3 regions of the Paenibacillus sp. MDMC362 genome follow, and region 1 is predicted to be linked to each of the others. Evidence: riboswitches for the same ligand, from Rfam matches in the RefSeq annotation. Region 1 holds a riboswitch; each other region holds the start of a gene.

Evidence for each region. Region 1 has a riboswitch for cyclic di-AMP ahead of DP091_RS13860 (C40 family peptidase). Riboswitches for the same ligand answer to the same signal wherever they lie in the genome.
Region 2: it holds a riboswitch for cyclic di-AMP, as region 1 does, so the genes downstream of both, DP091_RS29915 (C40 family peptidase) here and DP091_RS13860 (C40 family peptidase) in region 1, are expected to answer to the same signal.
Region 3: it holds a riboswitch for cyclic di-AMP, as region 1 does, so the genes downstream of both, DP091_RS27465 (resuscitation-promoting factor) here and DP091_RS13860 (C40 family peptidase) in region 1, are expected to answer to the same signal.

Annotation. Positions count from the first base shown of each region.
Region 1 covers NZ_QLYT01000024.1:297,710-300,990, reverse strand. The annotation lists gene DP091_RS13865 (stalk domain-containing protein) at 1-1,144, shown strand, start outside; gene DP091_RS13860 (C40 family peptidase) at 1,369-1,845, opposite strand; cyclic di-AMP (ydaO/yuaA leader) riboswitch at 1,849-1,979, opposite strand; gene DP091_RS13855 (hypothetical protein) at 2,239-2,766, shown strand; gene DP091_RS13850 (ROK family protein) at 3,161-3,281, opposite strand, start outside.
Region 2 covers NZ_QLYT01000085.1:12,293-15,573, forward strand. The annotation lists gene DP091_RS29910 (hypothetical protein) at 4-831, shown strand; cyclic di-AMP (ydaO/yuaA leader) riboswitch at 1,180-1,319, shown strand; gene DP091_RS29915 (C40 family peptidase) at 1,323-1,796, shown strand; gene DP091_RS29920 (C40 family peptidase) at 2,232-2,705, shown strand; gene DP091_RS29925 (GNAT family N-acetyltransferase) at 2,846-3,281, shown strand, end outside.
Region 3 covers NZ_QLYT01000067.1:12,000-15,280, reverse strand. The annotation lists gene rnmV (ribonuclease M5) at 1-445, opposite strand, end outside; gene DP091_RS27465 (resuscitation-promoting factor) at 631-1,818, opposite strand; cyclic di-AMP (ydaO/yuaA leader) riboswitch at 2,090-2,304, opposite strand; gene DP091_RS27460 (TatD family hydrolase) at 2,510-3,274, opposite strand.

The DNA of each region.
Region 1 (3,281 bases):
AACCTTCGATGCGGCTCCGCGGATTGACAAAGGGGTCACCTACGTTCCATTCCGGACGGTTGGAGAAGCACTGGGCATTCAAATCACGTGGAATAGCAAGACGCAAACCGTGAAGGCCATTGGCAGCGTGAAAGGCCAATCGACCGAAGTATTACTTCAAGTGGGGAGCACGAACGCAACCGTCAACGGTAAAAAAGTGAAGCTTGCAGCTCCGCCAGTCCAAAGGGAAGGCCGTGTGCTGATCCCGCTCAGCTCGTTCAGCAGCCAATTCGGCGTTGATGTGGGCTGGAACCAGGCGACTCGTACAGTCTCCCTCGTATCGCCGCAGCGCGAAATGCATTTGAGAGCTTTCTATGCATTACAATCTTTCCAAGAACGGGATCTCGTGGGGTCCATGAATTCAGTCGCCTTTGGCTGGAGCCGCATCGATCGCGAGGGTCAGTTCACGCTTCAAGGGGATGAGTACCGTCTCCCCGCTGCGGCTGGAGACGTTACGCCGCAATCGATTGTTGCCGATGCCGCGGACCAGGGGATTAAACCGTACCTCATGGTCTATGCCTTGGATGGAAACGGCGAATTAACCAAAGTCTTGAGCGACGGCAGCCTCCGCCAAAAGTCCATTGAAGGCATCACAGCCGCGGTAGCGGAGAACGGATTCGGCGGTGTTGTGCTTGATTTTGAAGGGCTCGGATTTAAACTGGATGCCGTGAAGCAGCAGAAGCTGCTCAATGATTACGTCAAGCAATTGAAAGCAGCATTGCCGAATGACGTTGCCCTGTCTTTAGCCGTGCCGCCATTGAACAGCGCCTATAAAGGTTATGATTACAAGACACTGGCCTCTATCGCTGATGACCTGATTGTTATGGCCTATCAGTACAATCCGGTTGGAACCAAATCTCAGGTTCCCGAACCGAACAGTCTGGTGGACCAAGCGATCCAGCTGGCACTCCAAGCAGGCGTCCCGAAGCAGAAGCTCCTGCTTGGCATCAGTTTAAGCAGCGAAACCACCACTTCCGTGGACGATAAACTCGGCTTGGCCAAACGTTATGACCTGAAGGGAGCCGCCTTCTGGCGTCTGGGCTTGTTCCGTCTCTATAATAATGGAATGGAAGCTGCCGTGAATGCCTCTGTTGTTAAGGAGTAACCGAACACCCCCTTGTGGGATGATAGACTTATAGTAACAAAAACGTCTATCGACGTACTTTCACAGATGACAGACAGTTAGTAGAAGTTTTTCTTGCGATATCAGGAAGTCACAAGCTTCGAAGTTTATACTCTCTCATATCTAAAAAAAGAAAGCCTGACAAGGTCATCCCTTTGTCAGGCTTTCTGATTATGTATCGTACTCTAAATGGCTGCGTAATCCAACTAGCTTGCGCTTCCTACCAGCTTTGCATAGTTTTCTTGACTCAAAACACGACGTGCCGTGACATAACGCGGCTCGTAATAGGAATCGCTAAGCTTGCTGATTCTGACTCCCTTGCTGCTGGAAGCATGTGCAAATTGTCCGTCACCAATGTAAACGCCTGCATGAGAAATTCCGCTACCGCTCGTATTGAAGAATACCAAATCTCCAACCCGCAGATCTTGGCGATCCACATGTTCACCGGCTTGAGCCTGGCTTTGGGAAGTGCGCGGAAGATCAATGTCGAAATTTCTAAACATGTACAGTATAAATCCGGAGCAATCAAACCCGCTGGTAGTCGTTCCGCCCCATTTGTATGGAGTTCCTACCAATTGCTTCACTTGATACTGAAAATTCGGTTGTTGATCAGCAAATGCTGAAACGGCACCAGAAGAAAAAATAATTGCAGACCCTAGCAAAGTGATGACAAACTTCTTCAAAATATGTTCTCTCCTTCGATGCCTACGGAGTTAGCTAAGGGTTCGGTTGAAGGTTCCCTATACTCTCTATACAAGAGTAATTCACCCAAGACGGTTCCCCCGTTTTCACAAACGAAATTCGGCAAAATTCATTAACGTTTTGTAACCTTCTCTTAATATAGTATACAAGCAAGGATGCTGTCAATGATATCCTAAAAATCTATCGTTTTATGTTTGGAGCTGTCGTAAAGATGAAGAATTTCGGCAGGAGATTGGTTAACCGTCTCACTCAGTCATGACAATTATGTAACTCTGTTCTCCTTTCCGCGCTGCTTTTTTAATTAATCTAGCAACTTTTTACAAATCCATGCGTTTACATATCAGAAATGAAATTAAAGAGGTGATCCATCACTTATGAGTCAAATAACGATGGCAGAAGCACTAGCTGTTCGGGCAGCAATTAACCGTCTCATCAATCAGTTGATGTCGGAACGCTTGAACAACAGCAGCACGATTATTGAAAAAGGGGAGACGGCGGAATACCCTACGCGCAGCGTAGATGCCATTACGGAAGAAATCGAAGCGGCCGCGGCGGATTATAGGAAGCTGGATTTGCTGATGGCAATCTCCAATACCACGCAGACTATTCCCTGGAACGGCTCCGACATTACGATCATGGAAGCGATCGAGCTGGCCAAACAAATACGCAGCGATATCGGACAGCTTGCCCATCTCGGTTCCCGCAAGAAGCTGGAGCGCCAGAGCAGCCGTGGCAGCGGAGACGGTGCCATAACGCTGTTCAACGTCGCCTTATATGATCCAGAGGCTTATCAGGCGCTAGCCCGCAAGAAGGAACGCGAGGTAACCAAGCTCTCTTCGCTGATTGAGCATGCCAATCATACGTCTTTGATTACGTTTGACGCATCCAAGTACATGGAATAGCGACAGCCGCCGGCTCCAAGCCTGCAGGTCACCCCACGTGCGGGTTTGGAGCCGGCGGTTTCCGCCGGCGGGCGGGAAAGTGCGAGCAACCGTTTATTGTTTGTCGGATACAAACAAACCTAACCAGAAACCAAAAAAATCGACTCCAGCGCAAACGGATGACGGTTTACGGTTCACGCCTATCACTTGTTACTTGTTACGGACTTATGACGCAAATAAATGATCGCTCCGTTTCCCGCTCTCTCTATGAATAATTGGAAAGCCGCCCTTCTGAGGGCGGCTTTTGTTGATTTCTCTTTAGCTAGGTAACTGGATACTACGTCGTCATTCCGAGCGCTCTTTCTGGTATCTATTTATCATTGATCCTATTCGTATCATTCTCTTCAGGCCTATGCTACTGGAACAAAGCCGCAGCTCCAACCAGACCAACATCGTCCCGAAGTCCTGCAGGAACGATCTCGTACGTCCCTAAATAGGACGGCATGACCAGCTTATCCGTCATTTCCCGCAGCTGC
Region 2 (3,281 bases), on a different contig from region 1:
CACATGAAAAGTTACGCAGGCCAAGGGTGGATCAGTGTTAAAGACCAGCTTTACGTCTCGATTCTGCTCTTCTTATACCGTTTGCTGTGGGGATATTGCCTGTACCGACTCGTAAAATCGGCAGTCGTCCCCCTTCTGATGCGATACCCGGATGCCGCTCCTAACGAGCTCAGCCGTCTTTTATTCTTCTACGAGGGCGAGATGAGCCTGTCCTTGAGCAGCACAGTACACACCTACGGATGGCTTCTTGCCGGTTTACTCCTGATCAGGATGGTCCTCACCCCGCTTATTCGGGCCGGCATCTTCTACAACCTTCACCAGGAAGCCAAGGGTGAGCGCGGTTTATTCTTCTTCACAGGCATGCGGAAACTGTGGAAACCCGTAACGTCATTCTATCTGGTTGAGCTTATTCTCACCTTCGGGCCCGGTTACTGGATTCTGCCCAAAATCCTGCCGATTCTGCTGAATGGAATTCAGGAGCCTGTTCTGCTGCTTCATGCACTGCCCTATGCAGCTGTCTGGTTCTTGTACGCCTATCTGATCCGCCTGTTATTGCTTTATATGCAATTTGGCCGTACCGGAAATTCCAGCATGGTCAGCTCTATCCATGCGCTCTTCCGTCGTTTGGGCACAGCGATGCTGTTATCCGTCACCATCGGCGGATCCGCCTGTGTCATTCTGCTGCTCCTGAGTTCGGCCTCGCTCTTCTGGGCCGGGTTGATCGGATTAATTATTCAGCAGGCCTCTTATTTCCTGAATGGACTTTTCCAAATTTGGGCAATGTCCGCTCAATATCATTTGTGGAGAGATTCCTCCTCACAGCATCCTTAATGGTTACAGTTCGTCGCCCTAAAACAATGAAACACGCTCGTGAATAAGCTGTAATCAGAAGCGACACGTTTCTATCCCGCGCTAGATTTTACAGAAAATAAGAGTTCAATTATCCTCAATATTACAAATTTTTGAACGCCAAATTACAAAAAAACCTGTATCCCCAAGATGGGGACAGGTTTTTTTGTTTAAAAATAATCTTTCCTCGTTTGCCAAATTGTTAATACTCTGCTAAAATAACGAATATGTTAGTAACAACTTTGTCATCTTTACTGTAACTTTTATGTAGGAACGTTGTAATTCGCTAACTATGTTGGAACGTCAAACGTCAATGAATGGGTTCATCAACATTTTAAGGAGCCGAATTCCCATAACGATTTGGGAAGCGGGGGATCCGTTTTGGGTGAATTGATCTCGCAAGAGAGGGATCATAGGGGACCTTCAACCGAACCCTTAAGCTAACCTCGCAGGCAATGGAAGGGGCTTTTGTTTTGAAAAAGAAGTTAACGGCTGTTTCTCTAGGCCTCGCACTCGCACTCACATTAGGGACCGGAAGCGCTTTCGCCGATTCCAAATTAAATACTGCAATCAAACCAGCCATTGGTGTTTCTTACAAAACAGGTGGAACTACAACGAATGGATTTGACTGCTCCGGATTCACCAGCTATGTTTACAAGAAGCTTGGTCTTAGCCTGCCGCGTACGTCTGCAGCTCAATACAAAGTAGGTACGGCCGTATCCAAGAGCAACCTGAAAGCTGGCGATCTCGTGTTCTTCAACACATCCGGTAGAGGTGTATCTCATGTGGGTATTTATGTCGGGAGCGGCAAATTCGCTCATTCTTCATCTTCGCGCGGTGTCATTGTCAGTCCGCTGAGCCAGAGCTATTACGCCAAACGATATGTAGGCGCTAAGAGAGTTATGAGTCAGAATACGTACAAATCCGTAGCTGTGAACTACAATTAATGTTGGAACTTAATTGATTTACTCTTACAAGAAAGCCCTGGGTTAATGAGATTGTGCCGATCTCATCCAGCGGCTTTTTTCTTTGGTTGATTGTGTGTATACCTTTATAACGTTCAGGACAGCAAAAAAGTTCCCGCTTTTCGAAAAAAAATGAAATTTATTATACAAGTTCACTTCACTTCGCCATGTCTTCACATCATCTATCCTTTATATACCCTTCTCTCCCTTCATTAAACAGCTGATTTGGAAAAATATTGATTTTGTTTGGTGCTTCGACAGCTAATGCTAATGAAAAATAGCGAAATCCATCAAGAAATAATTGCCAATCCCGCTTGCTGTCTGATAGAATGGACGCAGTAACAACTTTGTCATTAATGTAAGTGCTTTAATATATAGATTGCTATGCCTCGCGGCAACAAAAAGGAGCTTACCATGCTGAAGAAAACATTATCGACAGCAGCGCTAAGTATCACGCTGTTGTTTACTTTGAGCGTTGGCAGCGTGTTTGCTGATGGTGCGCTGGATCAGGAAATCGATAAGGTTCTAGGTACAAAATACAGCTACGGCGGTACTACCACCAGCGGATTTGATTGTTCCGGCTTCACCATGTACGTTTATGCTAAACTCGGTCTAAAGCTCCCGCATCAATCCGGCTCTCAATTCGACATGGGGACAAGCGTGTCCCGTAAGGAGCTGCGCGCTGGCGATTTGGTGTTCTTCAACACATCGGGCCAAGGCATCTCCCACGTCGGCATTTATGTCGGCGATGGCAAATTCGCCCATGCTTCCTCCAACCGCGGCGTGGTTATCAACCGCCTCGCAGAGGATTACTACGATCAGCGATACGTCGGTGCAAAGCGTCTCATGAGCGATGATAAGTATGCAGAGTCGGTCGGTGAATCATCCTAAGCTATAGAGGCTAATCTTCCCTATACATACTGCTTGCCCGTTAAAGGAGGCCTTACCTCTTTTTTGCGGGCTTTTTTGATGCGAATTGGATGTTCGTAATATGATTATTATTTTATGCAGACGATAGGAGGACATCGCAAATGGATACCGCACCGATTGCATTTCACACCGTAGTCATGCGTGAAGAACACGCCGAAGAAATATGCGCCTGGGTCTACCCTCCTCCCTATAATATCTATGGTTTTCTTCCCTGGGAGCAGATGAAAGGGCTTGAGGTGGAGTTTGGCGATCCGGACATTCGCCAGAGACAGTACATCTCGGTTCTGGATGAGCGGGAGGCCCTCTGGGGATTTGCCCAGCTGTTTCCGATGCATGAGGTTACACGAATCGGACTTGGCATGCGGCCTGATTGGTGCGGGCGTGGAATGGGTAAACGATTTATGCAGACGATTGTCCGGGAAGCCAGACGGAGACGGCCTGCCGACGAAATCGACCTTGAGGTAATGACCTGGAATGAACGAGCAATCCGCGCTTATCAAAGGGCAGGCTTTCACATTACCGATACGTATGAGCGGC
Region 3 (3,281 bases), on a different contig from region 1:
ATCCGATCCCGAGCAGGTTTCCCATCGTCATACGCCTTGCAGCCGCCTCCGGATGGGCTGATAATCCCGCCTCCAGCATGTCCTCCAGACTGATCAGGCTCTCTCCGCCCTCAAAGGAGGTATGGACCCGCTCCAGCGCACGACGTATCGCTTCCGGCGAAGCATTCTCCACGCCGATATCCCCTTTGCGGGTAGCATCCGCTTCCGGAATAAAGGCATGCTTGCAGCCAGGGACACCCTGATCCACAATTTTGCGGATCCGCTCCCCTGCATGGTCAGGATCGGTTAATATAATAACGCCTCTGCGCTCCTGAGCAAGCGCTATGCGTTTCAGGATTTGTTTATTGATCGCTGAGCCGCCCGTTTCGATCGTATCCGCTTCTACGGCCCGTTTAATGGCAACGGTATCGTCTCTGCCTTCCACTACAATCACTTCTTTAATCATGCGTTTGTTCTCTTCCTTCCCAAGAAAACAGGCTTGTACAACCTCTAGGTTCTACCATCTTAGCCCTATATACTCCGTTCTTAACAAAACAAAAGAAGAGGAAATATTCCCTCTTCTTCATCATTATATATTATAAGCTAAATAGTATAGCATTAGAATGGTATTGTAAATTGGAATTCATGCGACTAGTTCAATTCAGGTTTAACCGGACCGATCACGTAAACGGTGCGGCCGCTCTTCCGGCCGAAATTTATGGCCGATTTCAGTGAATCATAATAAACATCGATTTTGTTGCCTTTGATGGCACCGCCCGTATCTTCTGCACGACGGAAGCCAATGCCTTCGATATAGACCCACCAGCCGATCGGGATGATGTTAGGATCAACGGCGATGGTTCGCCCTTCTGTAACGCGTGTGCCGGATGCAGTGCGCGTGCCGATTCCCTGCTGCTCAGCGGAATACGCCGTCATCGACACGTTGTTCAATACCTTGCTGTATTTAAAATCAACGCCTGCCCGAGAAACCACGTTGTTCTCGACAGCCTTGGCGGTCGTTACTTTTTTCGTGCTGGACAATTTAGCCGATTTAGCCTTTACATCGGTGGCTGCCGCCTGAACGATGACAGGCTTCTCCACTTTTTTGGTGCCAACGGCAATGATTTTATCCTTCGTTCTGCGTTCAATTTCTTGGGAAACCTTCGTCTTGGAAACCAGCTTGCCATTGTGGTAGACCTTCTCATAATGGTTCACCATGAGACCAGGCTCCCCCCGCTGAATAACGCGGTTATCCCCTCTCTCAAGCGATGGGTCGGCTGTTTTGATCACGCGGAAATTCCGATCTTCCGTCTCCTTAACTTTTTGTTTCGTGACGCGAACGACTTCGATATTCATATTGCTGGTCAGCTTCGTGTTCTGTGCCGGTTGTACTATATCTTCACCCTGGATTGTAATACCAGCCTCTTTAAGTACATGATCAACCGTATCCTGGGATGTAAATATGGTTTTGGTTGTGCTGCCTACTGTAACTTTGACTGGAATTGCCCGGTCAATGATGATCCGGTCTCCATCCTGGATCGCGCCGTTTAAAGGCATCGAAATCTGATCCTGAGGACTCAACGTGATCGCTTGCTCATCCAGCAATTCCTGCAGCAATGATCCACGTGTTTCAACTGTGGTGACACGACCATCGACGACAAGCTGGACCTCCTTGCCTGCCTGATCATGTACGACCAACGATATGAGAAGTGATACCGTAACGGCACCCATGGCACCGAGCAACATCAATTGACGCAAATTGTCATGCTTCCATCTCAATGCGTAAGACATGCTGGATGATTGTGATTCATGGGTTTCTTCAGGTTGAAAAATGCCCACTATTCCATCCTCCTTCATAGTCCCGCCGTCTAGGTAAACGCATGAATGCATTTGACGTGACTATAGCAATTTTTCTCACAAGGCGCCCTGCTATCTATCTACACCCTGCGTCAATTCCCGTCTTTCCGTCCATGTACCACCACCCCTTGTTTACCAAGAGTATGATGATCCACTCTCCATTATTCAAAAATAAAAGAAAGCCATTGAAAGAGTACTAGAGGCTCTAACGTGGCTTCCTGATGATTAGAATCATGGAAATGGTATGCACGAGAATTCCCCTCTTATTTCGCTTACGGAGTTAGCTGTCGGGTTCGGACGTAAGAGAGACGCCCTAGATCCGGATACCCGCTCATGGCGAGATCCTTCAAATTCACCCCAAAGACCCGAAAAAGAAATCAAATACAGCTGCGCGCATTCAGACCAGTATGCACGGCGGTATCGGTTCCCCCGTTCCCCAGAATTTCGGAGATTAAGCGAGACGGTTCATGAAATATTCGGCTGCGATCTGCACATCGCAGCTTCTTATCACTGAAAAGATGATATCCTGTTTGTATGCAGGTTGTAAAGCAACATTCAACCACATTTTCTCATGTAAAAGGTTAAAATATTGTAATATCAACGCCTTTTCTGATTAAAAAACTTTAATTAATCGAAAATGCTCCCTTTTTCATCGCTTTTGCTCTCGTTTTCGTTAAATACCAAATCGTTCCAGCGCATTTTGGGTGGTAATTTGGGCCAATTCCTCATAGGACAACCCTCTAATTTCGGCTGCCGCCTCCGCCACCAATTTTACATAAGCGGTCTCATTTCGTTTCCCGCGGAACGGGTGGGGTGTTAGATAAGGGGAGTCCGTTTCGATCAATAATCGATCAAGCGGAACCTGCGCCAAAACCTCTTTGGGCTGCTTTGCATTTTTGAAGGTAATCGGCCCGCCAAACGAAATATGGAATCCCATATCGAGACACATTTTGGCCGTTTCCCAGCTTCCCGAAAAGGAATGCATCACACCACCCACCTCGGAGGCTTTTTCCTCGCGCAAAATTTTCACGATATCTTCATGCGCATCCCGATTATGAATGACAATCGGCATGTTCAATTCCCGGGCCAGTCCGATCTGACGCCGAAGCACTCGGTGCTGAACTTCTTTCGGAGACGTATCCCAATAATAGTCCAAACCGATCTCTCCTATAGCCACTACTTTCTCATGACTACACAAAGAAGCGATCCAATCCAGGTCCTGATCCTCCATGGTAATGGCGTCTACAGGATGCCAGCCCACCGCTGCATATATAAAATCATAAGTTTCTGCCAGCTTCATCGTAGTCGGAATCGTCTCCCGGTTAAAACCAATATTGATCATCCGGGTCACGCCGGCTTCGAGCGCCCGCTGGATTGCCACTTCCCGGTCTTCATCGAATTGGGGAGCATCCATATGAGTGTGCGTGTCGAACAACATAAAATCC